Regions from separate parts of the Georgenia sp. AZ-5 genome, predicted to be linked through region 1. Evidence: riboswitches for the same ligand, from Rfam matches in the RefSeq annotation. Region 1 holds a riboswitch; the other holds the start of a gene.
What was found. Region 1 has a riboswitch for glycine ahead of gcvP (aminomethyl-transferring glycine dehydrogenase). Riboswitches for the same ligand answer to the same signal wherever they lie in the genome.

Region 1 (7,204 bases):
CCTCGGGGTCGAGCTGGGCGAGGTCCAGGTCCAAGGTGGTGCTAGGGGCTTTGGTGTGGGCAGTCATGCCAGCTCGCCCCCGTAGGCCTCGGCGTACTCCAGGGCCGACAGCAGCGGCCCCTCCTGGGCGACCTCGACGGTGAACAGCCAGCCGGCGCCGTAGGCGTCCTCGTTGAGAAGGCCCGGATTGTCCACGGCCTCGGCGTTGACCTCTACCACGGTGCCGGTGACCGGGGCGTAGAGCTCGGAGACGGACTTGGTGGACTCGATCTCCCCGCAGGCCTCCCCGGCGGTGATGGTGGACCCGGCCTCGGGCAGATCAACGTAGACGATGTCGCCAAGGTTGTCGGCGGCCACCTGGCTGATGCCGATCCTGGCCGGTGAGGCGTCGTCGACCCATTCGTGCTCTGCGGAATAACGCAGCGCGGGCAGGACAGTGCTCATGGTGTGGTCCTTTCAGTAAGCCGGTAAGGGGACTACTTGTGGCGGTGGTAGAAGGGCAGGGGCACGACCTCGAAGGGCTCGGCCTTGCCTCGCAGGTCCACCTCCAGCGTGGTGCCGAGCTCGGTGAACTCGCTCTCGACGTAGGCCAGGGCGATCGGGTAGCCCAGGGTGGGGCTTGGCGCCCCGGAGGTGACCTCCCCGACCACGGTCCCGTTCTTGAGCACCCGATAGTGGCTGCGGCCGGCGCGCCGGCCCAGGCCCTTGAGGCCCACCAGGCGCCGGGGCGTACCGCAGGCCCTCATGGCCTCGAGCGCCGGGCGGCCGATGAAGTTCTCCTGCTTCTTGAAAGACACGACCGCCCCCAGCCCGGCTGAGAACGGATCGGTCTGCCGGGAGAGCTCCTGGCCGTAGAGCGGCATCCCGGCCTCCAGGCGCAGGGAGTCACGGCTGGCCAGCCCGCACGGGATCAGCCCGTGTCCCTGACCGGTCTCCAACAGCGCATCCCAGAGGGACGCGGCCTGGGCGTTGGGCACGTAGAGCTCGAACCCGTCCTCACCGGTGTAGCCCGTGCGGGCCAGCAGCACCGGGGTCCCGGCGACGGGGACGGCTGTGGCGGCGTAGTACCTCAGGCCTGTGACCAGCTCCTGCTGCGCGGCCGGGACCAGCTCCAGCACGAGCGCCTCGGCGGCCGGTCCCTGGACCGCGACCAGGGACGTCTCGGCGGACTCGTTGACGATCGCCACGTCGAAATCGGCCGCCCGTTCCTCCAAGGCGGCGACGACGGCCGGTGCGTTGCCGGCGTTGGGCACCACCAGGTACTCGTTCTGCGCCAGCCGGTAGCTGATCAGGTCGTCGATGATCCCGCCCTCAGGGGTGCAGATCAGGGAGTACTTGGCCCGCCCCACGGCCATCGCGGCGAGGTTGCCGACCAAGGCCGTGTTCAGGAACGTGCCCGCGTCCGGTCCCAGCACGCGCACCTCACCCATGTGGGAGAGATCGAACAGCCCGGCCGTCTGGCGCACAGCTCGGTGCTCGGCCAGCTCGGAGGCGTACTTCAACGGCATGTCCCAGCCCCCGAAGTCGGTGAAGGAGGCCCCCAGGGCGGCGTGCTGCTCGTGCAGGGCGGTGTGTCGGGAAGTGGTGCTGACAGTCATGTCGGTGCCTTTCGTGGCTGCGCCGGTTCAGTCTTCGAAGGCCTGGGGGGCCGGGCAGGAGCAGATCAGGTTGCGGTCCCCGGCCGCACCGTCGATCCGGCCCACCGGAGGGAAGTACTTGTCCTGGCGCAGCGAGGCGACCGGGAAGGCGGCCTGCTCGCGGCTGTAGGGGCGGTCCCAGTCGGTGGCCGCGACCGCGGTCGCCGTGTGCGGGGCCCGGCGCAGCGGCGAGTCCTTCACGGTGAACTCCCCGGCCAGGACCTGGTCGATCTCTTGCCGGATCGCGATCATGGCCTCGATGAACCGGTCCAGCTCGGGGAGGTCCTCGGACTCGGTGGGTTCGACCATCAACGTCCCGGCCACCGGGAAGGACAGGGTGGGGGCGTGGAAGCCGTAGTCGATCAGGCGCTTGGCCACGTCCTCGGCGGTGACCCCCGTCTTGGCGGTGAGCTCGCGCAGATCCAGGATGCACTCGTGGGCGACGAGGCCCCGGTTGCCGGTGTAGAGGACCGGAAAGTGCTCGGTCAGGCGGGCCGCGACGTAGTTGGCCGTCAGCAGCGCGGTCTTGGTCGCGTCCGTGAGGCCTTCGGCGCCCATCATCGCGATGTAGGCCCAGGAGATCGGCAGCACGCCGGCGGAGCCATACGGGGTGGAGGTGACCGGTGTGCCGGCGCGCCCGTTGGACTCCCCGGCCGCGACTCCCGGCAGGAACGGCATGAGGTGCTCGGCCACGGCCACGGGGCCCACGCCGGGCCCGCCGCCCCCGTGGGGGATGCAGAAGGTCTTGTGCAGGTTCAGGTGGGACACGTCCCCGCCGAAGCGGCCGGGCTGGGCCAGCCCGACGAGGGCGTTGAGGTTGGCGCCGTCGATGTAGACCTGGCCGCCGGCGGCGTGAATCTTGTCGCAGACCTCGCGCACGTCGGCGTCGTACACCCCGTGCGTGGAGGGGTAGGTGATCATGATGGCGGCCAGCTGGTCGCGGTGCGCCTCGATCTTGGCGTCGAGGTCCGCGGCGTCGATGGTGCCGTCGGCGGCCGTCTTCACAACGACGACCTTGAGCCCTGCCAGCACGGCGGAGGCGGCGTTGGTGCCGTGGGCGGAGGCGGGGATCAGGCAGACGGTCCGTTCGGTGTCGCCGTTGGCGAGGTGGTACTGGCGGATGGCCAGCAGCCCGGCGTACTCGCCCTGGGAGCCGGCGTTGGGGGCGATGGAGACCCCGGCGTAGCCGGTGACGGCGCACAGGCGCGCCTCGAGGTCGGCGATGAGCTCGCGCCACCCGGCGGTCTGGTGGCCGGGGGCGAAGGGGTGGATGCTGGCGAACTCCGGCCAGGAGATGGATTCCATCTCGGCGGTGGAGTTCAGCTTCATGGTGCACGAGCCCAGCGGGATCATCGTCCGGTCCAGGGCCAGATCCCGGTCGGCGAGCCGGCGCAGGTAGCGCAGCATCTGGGTCTCGGAGCGGATCGTGTTGAAGATCGGGTGCGTCAGGTACGCCGAGGTGCGCACGAGCTCCGACGGCAGGGCGTAGTCCCCGCCACGCAGTTGGTCCTGTGCGGTATCCACCGCCTGCTCGGCGTCGGCGACGCCGAAGGCCTCCGCAACTGTCACCAGGTGCTCAAGCGTGGTCGCCTCGTCGGCCGAGACCGAGACGGTGTCCTCATCGACCAGGCGCAGGTTCACACCTCGCGCCTCGGCGGCCTCGACCACTGCCGTGGCGCGGCCTGGCACGCGGGCGCGAACGGTGTCGAAGAACTGCCCGGTCACCAGCTCGATGCCGGCCCCAGCCAGCACCGCGGCGAGGGTGCGGGCGTGGCGGTGAACGCGCTGGGCGATCGCCTTCAGGCCGGCCGGGCCGTGATAGACGGCGTACATGGACGCCACGACAGCCAGCAGCGCCTGGGCGGTGCAGATGTTGGAGGTGGCCTTCTCCCGGCGGATGTGCTGCTCACGGGTCTGCAGGGCCAGGCGGTAGGCCGGCACTCCGGCGTCGTCGGCGGACACGCCCACCAGGCGGCCCGGCAGGGAACGCTCCAGGCCCGGACGAACGGCCATATAGGCAGCGTGGGGTCCGCCAAAGAACAGCGGGACCCCGAAGCGCTGGGTGTTGCCCACGGCGATGTCCGCACCCTGCTCCCCGGGCGGGACGATCAACGCCAGGGACAAGATGTCGGCGGCCACGGTGACCATGGCCCCGCGGTCCTTGGCCGCGGCGATGGCCGACGCGTGGTCCACGACCGCGCCGTTGTCACCTGGTTGCTGGAGCACGATCCCGGAGATCTCACCCGTGGGCAGCCCCGCGGAGAGGTCAGCGACCTCGACCTCGAAGCCCAGGGCCTCGGCCCGGCCCTTGACGACGGCGATGGTCTGCGGGAAGAGGTTCACGTCCAGGACGGTCTTCGCCTCGGCCCGGGCCTTGTTGGACCGGCGCATCAACAGCACGGCCTCGGCCACGGCGGAGGCCTCGTCGAGCAGCGAGGCGTTGGCCACCGGCAACCCGGTCAGATCCGCCACCATCGTCTGGAAGTTCAGCAGCGCCTCCAGACGACCCTGAGAGATCTCCGGCTGGTACGGGGTGTAGGCGGTGTACCAGGCCGGGTTCTCCAGGACGTTGCGCAGGATTACCGGCGGGGTGAGAGTGTCGTAGAAGCCCTGGCCGATCATCTGGGTCTTCGGAACGTTCTTCGAGGCCAGCATGCGCAGGTCCCGCAAGACCTCTGCCTCGGCGCGTGGCGCAGGCAGATCCAGCGGTGCCTTCTGGCGGATGTCCGCGGGCACCGCGGCATCGACCAGCTCTTCGAGATTGTCGTAGCCGAGGGTGTGCAGCATCGACGCGGCGTCGGCGTCGGAGGGGCCGATGTGGCGGTGGGCGAAAGCGTGCTCGTCGCTCGCGCGCACAGTGGTGGGGCGAGCCAAGATGATCGTCATAGAGGAACTCCAGAATTCTGCGCGGTCGCCGCGCGGCTTCTTGGTTCCTCCCCGATCTGTTGCACAGCCTGAGAGTTTCCGCCCCACCCAGACAGGGGCGGGGCTTGCTCCTTCGGCGAGCACGACAACGTGCTACTTTCCAGATGCGCCTCGTCGCGGCGGTACGGGGCCTGAGAGTTTCCCGGGGAGGAAATTGCTCCTTCGGCGCCCGACCGATCGTGCTGGACGGGACTCTCCCGCCGCGCTTCAACGGCCATATAGGTTTGTGACTGCGGTCACAAGGTAGTGGAACCATCCGACGTGTGCAACAGCTTCACCACGCTCCCGCGCCATGAGCGCTCCGCCCTCACCTGACGGTGGGCACACGGATCCGTTTCCGCAACGTGGTGCGGGAAAGTGCCGGTTGCGCACGGGATCGGCCGGCGACGGCAGTCGTGGCACGGTGAGCTGGCGCTTCAGATCGTCGTGGCAACCTTCCGGCACGGACTCCGCGACAAGGTGCCGCAGAGAGGACATCACCTGGGCCCGCACGCTGATGACGCTCTCTGAAGCTCAAGTCGAACCAGAACGGCTGCGGGGCCAACGCCACCACGTTGCTGTCGAACTCCAGCGCCTTGCTGTCGAAGTCCAGCGCCATGACGTGGTCGCGCTCGAGCCAGGACTCATAGCCCACGTGTGCGCCCACGGTGGCCGACCCCCACAGGCTCGCCAGTTCCGCTGGCCCCGGTAGGACGGGAACTCCCGCACGGGACGACCGTGCTCCAATGCCACCTCAGCGCCAGCTTCGAACTATGCGTCGCGCGCGACATCTGCAGGGGGACATAGCGCAGTACAAACCCGTCCCGAGTCGGTCTCCTAGGGCGTGTCTCTTAATGCGTTGAGCCAGATGGTGATCGCTCGCAGGAGAACTCCGCCGCGGTAGGTCAGGGCGAGCTTGTCGTAGCGGGTGGCCAGGGCGCGCCACTGCTTGAAGACGTTGAAGGAGCGTTCGACGACGTTGCGCCGCTTGTAGGCCTCGGTGTCGTAGGTGACGGGCCGGCCGCCGTTGGAACCGCGGCGTTTGCGGTTGGCGATCTGGTCGGAGCGTTCGGGGATGACGGCCTGGATGCCGCGCCGGCGCAGCAGCGCCCGGTTCGCCCTGGAGGAGTAGGCCTTGTCGGCCAGGGCCCGCACCGGCGTGGTCGGGCCCGCCCAGGGCCCAGCCGGGGCACGCGCACAGAGTTCATGAGGTGCTCGAACATTGGCGAGTCCCCGCCCTGCCCTGGCCCGAGCACCATCACCAGCGGGCGCATGTTGCCGTCGCAGACGTGGTGGATCTTCGTGCTCAGTCCGCCGCGGGAGCGGCCGATGGCGTGGTCAGGCGGCTCCTCGTCCAGTTTCATGTAATTCGACAGGTCCCCCTGTGTCCCTCGGGAGGTTCGTGGCGTGCTGGTGGGCACGGTTGATCGTGGAGTCGATCGACACCTCCCAGTCGATCAGCCCGGCCGCGTCCGCCTGCGCGAGCATGGTGGTGAGGATCTTGTCCCAGGTCCCGTCGCCGCTGAAGCGGCGGTGCCGCTTCCACACCGTCTGCCACGGGCCGAAGCACTCGGGCAGGTCCCGCCAGGCGATCCCGGTGCGGTAGCGGTAGACGATGCCCTCCACCACCGCGCGGTGGTCCCGGAACCGCCGTCCCCGACGGCCCTCCGAGGACGGCATCAACGGCTCGATCAACTCCCACTGGGCATCCGTCAGCACGGCAGTACGCGACACCCCCGCAGCGTTTCAGCCCAACGGCTCGACTATTGGGAGACACGCCCTAGTCGCTGCGGCCTGAAGGGTCAAGCCGACACCCGCCCAGTCCACGCCACCCACGCACCGACCAGGGGAGGCGCGCTGCTCACTTCCAATGGGGCTTGCGCAGGTCGCTGCTCAGGTCCAGTGGGAATTGCTCAACTTCAGTGGGGCTCGACACGCGGTGATGTATCGGATGAGATACGCAGACGACGTTTTGTCATAAGGATGTGGTGCTTATCGGATCGTCCTCGACGGGGTGGTTCGGACCATGCCCATGCGGCGAGCTTCGGGCTTACGCCCCCGATGAGGCTGATCCGACGCTGCAACGCTGTAGGGCAAGGTTTATTGCTGCAGCTTGACGACGTACTCGTAGAGGCTCCCCGGGGACGCGCTTCTGACGTACTCAATGGGCTGGCCTCGGTGGTCCATGGTCCAGCGATAGGTGCTCAGCAACGGGCTGCCCTCCGGAACCTCCAGGGCCTGAGCCTCGCTGGCGGTCGCAGCTTCGGCCCTGATGATCTCAGTGGCTTCGCTCGGCCTGAGGCCAAAGGTTTCGTCCATCAAGCGGTAGAGGGATTGCCTCTCCGTGAGGGCCTCCGTGGTGACCGCGGTCGCCAGCGCGTCTGGAACCCATGACTGCATGAAGCCGAATGGCTGGCTGTTGGCTGTGCGGACCCGTTCGATCAGCCAGAGGTGCGCACCCGGTAGAAACTTGCGCGCGGCGTCCGGCGCGCTGGGGTCGACGCATACGCGCACCGCCCGAATGCCAGGCTGCATCCCGAGGTCGGCGATGATGTCGGTGAAGCTCTTGAGGTCGCCGAGGACGTGACTGACGCCTTGTTCGGCGACGAAGGTGCCTTTTCCTTGCTGCCGGCGCACCAGGTTGGCGTTCGAGAGCGTGTCCA
Region 2 (7,204 bases), 1.8 Mb from region 1:
GCGGAGCCATCGCGAGCAGACGGCATGCACCGCGAGGCCGTGCGGGGGATGCTGGTCGCCGCCGTCACGCGCGCGATTGTCCGCCGTGGACGGACCCAGGAACTTGACGCTCATGGTGGGGAGGATCTGGATGAGTGCTGCGTCAGCCGTCGAGGCGGTCCTTCGTGGTCAGGCGGAGATCGGGGAGTGGCAGGAGGGGTTGTACCGGGACCTGCACGCGCATCCCGAGCTCGGCCATCAGGAGACGCGCACGGCGGGGGTGGTCGCGGCGGAGCTGCGGCAGCTGGGGTTCGTGGTGCACGAGAACGTTGGGGGCACCGGCGTCGTCGGGGTGCTCGTCAACGGCGACGGGCCGGTGGTGCTGATGCGGGCCGACATGGACGCGCTGCCGGTCGCGGAGGCGACCGGGCTGCCCTATGCCAGCGCCGTGCGCACGACGGAGGTGCCGGGAACGAAGTGCCCGTGATGCACGCCTGCGGTCACGACGTCCACGTCGCCTGCCTGCTCGGGGCGGCGCGTCTTCTCGCGGGATCGACGCCGTCCTGGCGCGGGACGTTCGTGGCGCTGTTCCAACCGGCGGAGGAGCTCGCCGAGGGCGCTGACCGCATGGTCGCTGACGGGCTGGCCGCGCTGGTCCCGAAGCCGGACGTCGTCTTCGGCCAGCATGTCCTGGCCCATCCTGCCGGCACCGTCGGGACCCGCTCGGGCCCGTTCCTCTCGCTCGCGGAGAGTGTGCGGGTGACGGTCTACGGTCGCGGCAGCCACGGGTCGATGCCGCACCTGGCCGTCGATCCCGCGGTGCTTGCCGCCATGATCGTCATCCGCCTGCAGACCGTGGTCTCCCGGGAGCTGCCCCCCGGGGAGTTCGCGGTCCTCACGGTGGGCCGGATCGCCGTGGGCGCGAAGAGCAACATCATCGACGACCATGCGTTGCTCGAGCTGAACCTGCGTGCCTACAGCGAGCAGACCCGGGCGCGGATGGTCGCCGCCGTGAGGCGGATCGTCCGCGCGGAGTGCGCGGCCTCGGGGTCACCGCGGGAGCCGAAGTTCGAGAGCTACGACCGCTACCCGTTGACCGACAACGACCCGGACGTCACCGCGAGGGTCACCGCCGCGTTTCGCGAGTACTTCGGTGAGGCGGCCGGAGACTTCGGGCGTCAGACCGCCAGTGAGGACTTCTCGGCGGTGCCTGACGCGCTGGGAGCCCCGTACACCTACTGGGCCATCGGCGGCATCGACCCGGACCTCTACCGGACCGCTGCGGCGCGGGGCACTCTGGCCGAGGATGTCCCGGGCAACCACTCGCCCACGTTCGCGCCCGTGATGCGGCCGACCCTGCGGACCGGCACCGCTGCCGCCGTCGTGGCCGCACTGGCGTGGTTGGCGGCGTAGCGCCGGCTGGTGGAATCATCAGGCCTGGCGGCGCCTGTGGCGACGCAGCCGCCAGCGTCATGGCGCGAAGGGGACCTCCGGTCGGGATCGGGCACCGCCGTCGCCGGCGGGACCCGAGCGGTGCAGCACCCCGCCGGAGCCGAGCGATGCAGCACCGGGGCCACGGTCCGCGAGGTCGCCCGGGAGCCCGCCGATTCAGGGTGTTGCCGTTCTCCCAGGAAGGGGAGTTGCCGTGTCCGCCGCTGACGCCGTCCGTGCTCTGGATCTGCTCGGTGTCTTCGCCTTCGCCGTCAACGGAGCCTTCACCGCAGCGGAGAAGACCCGGGTCGACATCGTCGGGATCCTGACGCTGGGCGTCATCACCGCCCTCGGTGGCGGCCTGGTTCGGGACCTGTGCATCGGGGCGGTGCCTCCGGCGGCGTTCACCGATCGGTACTACCTGGCCGTCGCCGCCGGCGGCGCCCTCATCGCCTTCTTCGTCAGCCAGCTTCCCCGGCTGATCCACCACTCGATGCTCGTTCTCGACGCCGTGGGACTGAGCGTGTTCGCCGTGGTGGGTGCGCAGAAGGCGATCGCGTTCGGTCTCGATCCCGCACCGGCCATCCTCCTCGGTGCCGTGACGGCGGTGGGCGGCGGGACGATCCGGGACGTGCTCATCCGCGAGATCCCGTCCGTGCTCGCCAGCGGTCTCTACGCGGTCCCGGCCGTGATCGGCGCTGCCATCGCCGTGGCCACCGCCCACCACCCGGTCCTCGGGGTCTCTGGCGCGGTGCTCGGCGCCGTCGTGTGCTTCACGATCCGCATGCTGGGCCTGCGGTTCAACATCGACGCCCCAGCCGCTCGCCGCCGTCACGACCGCGAGAAGTCGTGAGAGCGGAGGACGGCCGCCGTCCCGGCATGGCGGTCTCCCGTCCACGTCCGGCTGGCGTCGGTACCGGGCGTGGGAGCTCCGCCGCGCCCGGGCGGGAGGGCTTCCGTCGGCCGCGCGCCCGGGCGGGTGGGCTGGTGCTCAGCGGGGCCGACCGGAAAGCAGCGGCAGCACCGCCCCCACGACGATGAGCCCGGCGCCGAGGACGGCCAGGAGCGAGACCGACTCGCCGAACGCGGCCGCCCCGATCATCATCGCCACCACGACCTCCCAGTACGACAGGCCGGAGAGCTCGGCGGCGCGCAGGTGCTTGCCCGCGACGACCAGCAGCCCCAGCGCCAGAAGACCGCAGACCAGGAAGAACCCGCCGGCCCAGACCCAGTGGGTCGGGGTCATCCCGGACAGGTCGGGACGAGCCAGAGCCACCATGGCCCCGGTGGCCACGGTGCCGAAGGTGAAGTTCCAGAAGCTGCGAACGTCGGCCGGCATGTCGGACCTGTAGCGGTAGCACAGCAGCGCCGCCCCGTAGAAGACGCCGGAGACGACGCCGAGAACGACCCCGAGGGTCTGCTGGTCGGAGGCCGGGGACGGCGCCCCGCCGACCAGACCGGCGGCCAGCATCATCCCGAGGAAGCTGGCGGCCAGGGACAGGAGGTCGGGGTGGGTGATGCGCTCCTTGAGCATCACGCGGGCGAGCAGCGTCGCGAGCGCCGGGCCGATGTAGTGCAGCACCACGGCGAGCGAGAGATCGATGAGCACGGTCGCGGACAGGTATGTCGCGAGTGAGATGCCGAGAAAGACCCCGCCGAGCACGACCGACCAGGACAGGCGGGCTCGGCGCAGCTGGCCGAGGTGACGCGAGACCGTGAGCAGGACGAGCATGCCGAGCGCCCCGACGAGCATGCGGCCCAACGTGAGGGCTTCGCCGATCACCGCGTCGGCCGGAGTGGCCAGCCGGCCGAACAGCCCGGCGGCGCCCATCGCTGTGGCCGAGGCGACGATCGCCACGACACCGAGACGACGGTTCGTCCGCGGCGCGACCGGCCGGGCGGAGAGGCGATGAGAATCTTGCACGCGCGTGGGCGCGTCGATGGAGAGAGCCACAGAACTCCTCAGGACAGGGTGCGGCAGGCGCACCGGGGATGGTGTCTCCCCGCTCTGTCATCGGACCTGAGAGCTTTCGCGGGTCGGGACCCGCTTGCACCGTCGGTGAACCCCGCAGGGTTGCTTTCCAGAGGAGCCTCGCCGGCGGCGGTTTGGGGGCCTGAGAGATTCCCGGGGAGGTTGCTCCTTCGGCGCCCGCTGTTGCGGGACTCTCCCGCCGCGGTTCGGTGGCATGTTCAGTTGTTGACGGGACAAGTATGCCGCATCGGACGACTGCAGCTGCCAACGTGTCCAGTTAGCCGTCTCACCGTGAACCGTCCCGGGTGGGGTGGCGGAGCGTGGCTCGACCCGTGGCACCACGGCAGGGCGCCCGAGATCCGGATCCGTCGATGTCGGGCGTCGGGGCCCTCACCCGCGAGCCGGCCCGCGGGCTGCGCCGCAGGAGCGATACCCCATGGTGGAATGTCCGCGCCTTTCCATTGCGGTATGGGGGACCGGTTCCTAGTTTGCTGCTCACGGCACAGGTGGCACCCCCACATGCACGTCGGCAAGCAAGGAGGCTTGGGCCGCATGGACGTTGATCTCGAGGAGCTCGCAGCGATCATCGAGCAGCTCGACAAGACCGACTTCACGGACTTTCTGTACGAGAAGGGCTCCCTGCGGATCCACGTGCGCCGCGGTGGCTTCCTGAGTGAGGCGGAGGCCCGGAGCAACGGCGTCGCGGCCTCACGCGAACCGGCCCCGCCGGTGCCGCACACCCAGGAGCGTCGCCCGCCGGCGGGTGACGACGCCCCGGGCCCGGCCGGCGAGCATCCCATCGCCGGCGGCACCGTCGTAGACCGCTCCGCCGGGCCGGTGCCGCCACCGACAGCCCGAGCCCCGCCGTGCTCGCCACCCTGCCCGCTCGCGACGAGAAGGACGTCTCCCCGGAGGCGCTGCCGCCGGGGCACGTGCTCGTGCGGGCCCCGATGCTCGGCACCTTCTACCGCTCGCCCAAGCCGGGCGAGCCGCCGTTCGCGGAGCCGGGCGACACGGTGGAGGCGGACTCGGTGCTCTGCATCATCGAGGTGATGAAGCTGATGAACTCCGTCGTCGCGGGCGTCGCCGGCGAGGTCGTGGCGTCGTACGCCCGTGACGGGGAGCTGGTGGAGTTCGACCAGCCCCTCTTCGTGATCCGGGAGGCGTCATGACGCCCCGGGTCTTCGTGGCCAACCGCGGGGAGATCGCGGTGCGGATCATCGAGGCGTGCCAGCGCCTCGGCCTGGAGACCGTGCTCGGTGTCTCGACGGCGGACCGCGCGACCCTGGGCGCGCGGCGCGCCGACCGGACGGTCACCCTCGGCGGTCCGCGGCCGACCGAGAGCTACCTGAACGTCCCGGCCGTGGTGCAGGCCGCTGTCTCCACCGGCTGCACCCTGGTGCACCCGGGGTACGGCTTCCTCGCCGAGCGGGCCGAGTTCGCCGAGGCGTGCGCCGAGAACGACCTCGTGTTCGTCGGGCCCAGCCCGGAGGCGCTGCGCGCGCTGGGGGACAAGCTGGCGGCCCGGGACCTGGCCGAGTCGGTCGGTGTCCCCGTCTCGGCGGGCGGCCGGGCCCGCACGCCCGAGGAGGTCGAGCGCCTGGCGGAGCAGATCGGCTATCCCGTCCTGGTCAAGGCCGCGCACGGCGGCGGCGGGCGGGGGATGAAGCGGGTCCAGGACCCGCCAGGCCTCCACGAGGCCTGGCGGGTCGCCTCGGCGGAGGCGCAGTCCGCCTTCGGGGACGGCACGGTGTTCCTCGAGCGTTTCGTCGAGGATGCCAAGCACGTCGAGGTCCAGGTCCTCGGCGATCGCCACGGCAACGTGGTGCACCTGGGCGAGCGCGAGTGCTCGGTGCAGTTCCGCTACCAGAAGGTGGTCGAGGAGTCCCCCTGCGCCGCCCTGCCGGCGCCGACCCGCGAGCTGCTGCACGACAGCGCCGTTCGCATCGCCCGGGCCCTGCACTACGTGGGCCTGGGGACCGTGGAGTTCCTCTACGACGTCGACCGCGACGAGCTCGCCTTCCTGGAGGTCAACCCCCGGATCCAGGTCGAGCACCCCGTCACCGAGGCGGTCACCGGCGTCGACCTCGTCCGCGAGCAGCTGCTCGCGGCGCTGGGCGAGCCGCTGAGCCTCTCCCAGGACGACGTGACCTTCCACGGCCACGCGATCGAGGCGCGGATCACCGCGCAGGACCCCGAGAACGGGCTCGCCCCGTCGCCCGGCACCGTCACCCGGTGGCGTCCCTCGGTCGCCGGGGGCCTGCGCCTGGACTCGCACATCTACGAGGGTTACCGCTTCCCGCCCTTCTACGACGCGCTCATGGCCAAGCAGGTCGCGTGGGGGCCGGACCGCGCCGCCGCCGTCGACCGCCTGCGCGAGGGGCTCGAGCGCTTCGAGATCGGTGGGCTGACCACGTCGCTGCCGCTGCTGCGCCGCATCGTGGCGGAGCCGGCGTACCGGCAGAACACCGTCACCACCCGCTGGCTCGACCGCCTGCTGACCGACCCCGCGCCGGCGGCCGACGCGGCGGCCGCAGCGTCCCCCCTGCAGGAGGCCCGATGAGCGACATCTCGCTGGTGGACGTCTCCCTGCGGGACGGCAACCAGAGCCTGTGGGGCGCCACCGGCGTGACCACCCGCATGGTCGAGGGCGTCACGCCCGACCTCGACCGGGTCGGCTACCGCGCCGTCGAGCTCCTGACCTCCACGCTCATGGCCACGGCGGTGCGCTACCACCGGGAGGACCCCTGGCAGCGGCTCCGGGCGGCGCGCGACCGGATGCCCCGCACCCGCCTCGGCTTCCTCACCACGGGCAAGCGGTTCATCACCTTTCACCGCACGCCCGACGCCGTCTTCGAGCTCGCCTTCACGCTTCTCGCCCGCAACGGCATCAGCCGGCTGTGGGTCATCGACCCCATGCACGACATGGAGGGCGCCAGGCGCACCGCGGAGATGGCCAAGCGGGTCGGCTTCGACGAGGTCGTCGGCGGCATCTGCTACACCACCAGCCCGGTCCACACCGACGAGTACTTCGCGCGGAAGATCGCCGAGCTGGACGACTCGCCGGCCATCGACAGCATCTACCTCAAGGACCCGGCCGGCCTGCTCACGCCGGACCGGGTGAGGACGCTCGTGCCCGCGCTCCAGGGCAGCCTGCGCCGCAAGAAGCTCGACGAGATCCACTCCCACAGCACCACCGGGCTCTCGCCGATCACGGTGCTGGAGGCCGCGGACCTGGGCATGACGACCATCCACTGCGCCCTGCCGCCGCTGGCCAACGGCAGCTCGCACCCGGAGGCCCAGCGCCTGGTCGCCAACCTCCGCGCGCGGGGCCACGACGTGGACGTCGACCTGGACGCGATGGACCGCGCCTCGGCGTACCTCGTGCGCCAGGCGAGGATCAAGAACCTGCCGGCGGGCACCCCGAACCAGTACGACGAGGCCTACTACCGCCACACCATCCCCGGCGGCGTGCAGTCCACCACCCGCCGCCAGCTCGCCGAGATCCGCCGCCCCGAGCTCTTCGACGCCGTCATCGAGGAGTCCGTCCAGGTCCGCGAGGACCTCGGCTGGCCCATCGTCATGACGCCGTTCGCCCAGTACATCGTCGCCCAGGCCACCCTCAACGTCATCGCCGGCGAGCGGTACAAGCAGATCTCCGACGAGGTCATCGACCTCCTCCGCGGCGACTTCGGGCCCCTGCCGGGCCCGGTGAGCCCCGAGCTGCTGGACCGGGCCCTGAGCACCCGGCGCGGCCAGCAGGCCGTGAACGAGGGCGGCGACATCACCATCGCGGACCTGCGCCGCCGCTTCGGCAAGCAC

Region 2: linked by a shared signal. The riboswitch ahead of ACF0H8_RS10250 (DMT family transporter) and the one ahead of gcvP (aminomethyl-transferring glycine dehydrogenase) in region 1 are both predicted to bind glycine.

What each region holds. Positions count from the first base shown of each region.
Region 1 covers NZ_JBINOU010000001.1:3,998,699-4,005,902, reverse strand. The annotation lists gene glyA (serine hydroxymethyltransferase) at 1-67, opposite strand, end outside; gene gcvH (glycine cleavage system protein GcvH) at 64-444, opposite strand; gene gcvT (glycine cleavage system aminomethyltransferase GcvT) at 477-1,598, opposite strand; gene gcvP (aminomethyl-transferring glycine dehydrogenase) at 1,626-4,523, opposite strand; glycine riboswitch at 4,673-4,772, opposite strand; partial or broken gene ACF0H8_RS18545 (IS5 family transposase) at 5,379-6,260, opposite strand; gene ACF0H8_RS18540 (GntR family transcriptional regulator) at 6,642-7,204, opposite strand, start outside.
Region 2 covers NZ_JBINOU010000001.1:2,177,515-2,184,718, forward strand. The annotation lists gene ACF0H8_RS10235 (hypothetical protein) at 131-466, shown strand; gene ACF0H8_RS10240 (amidohydrolase) at 466-1,392, shown strand; gene ACF0H8_RS10245 (trimeric intracellular cation channel family protein) at 1,625-2,263, shown strand; gene ACF0H8_RS10250 (DMT family transporter) at 2,402-3,364, opposite strand; glycine riboswitch at 3,503-3,591, opposite strand; gene ACF0H8_RS10255 (hypothetical protein) at 3,878-4,033, opposite strand; gene ACF0H8_RS10260 (acetyl-CoA carboxylase biotin carboxyl carrier protein) at 4,249-4,554, shown strand; gene ACF0H8_RS10265 (acetyl/propionyl/methylcrotonyl-CoA carboxylase subunit alpha) at 4,551-5,945, shown strand; gene ACF0H8_RS10270 (pyruvate/oxaloacetate carboxyltransferase) at 5,942-7,204, shown strand, end outside.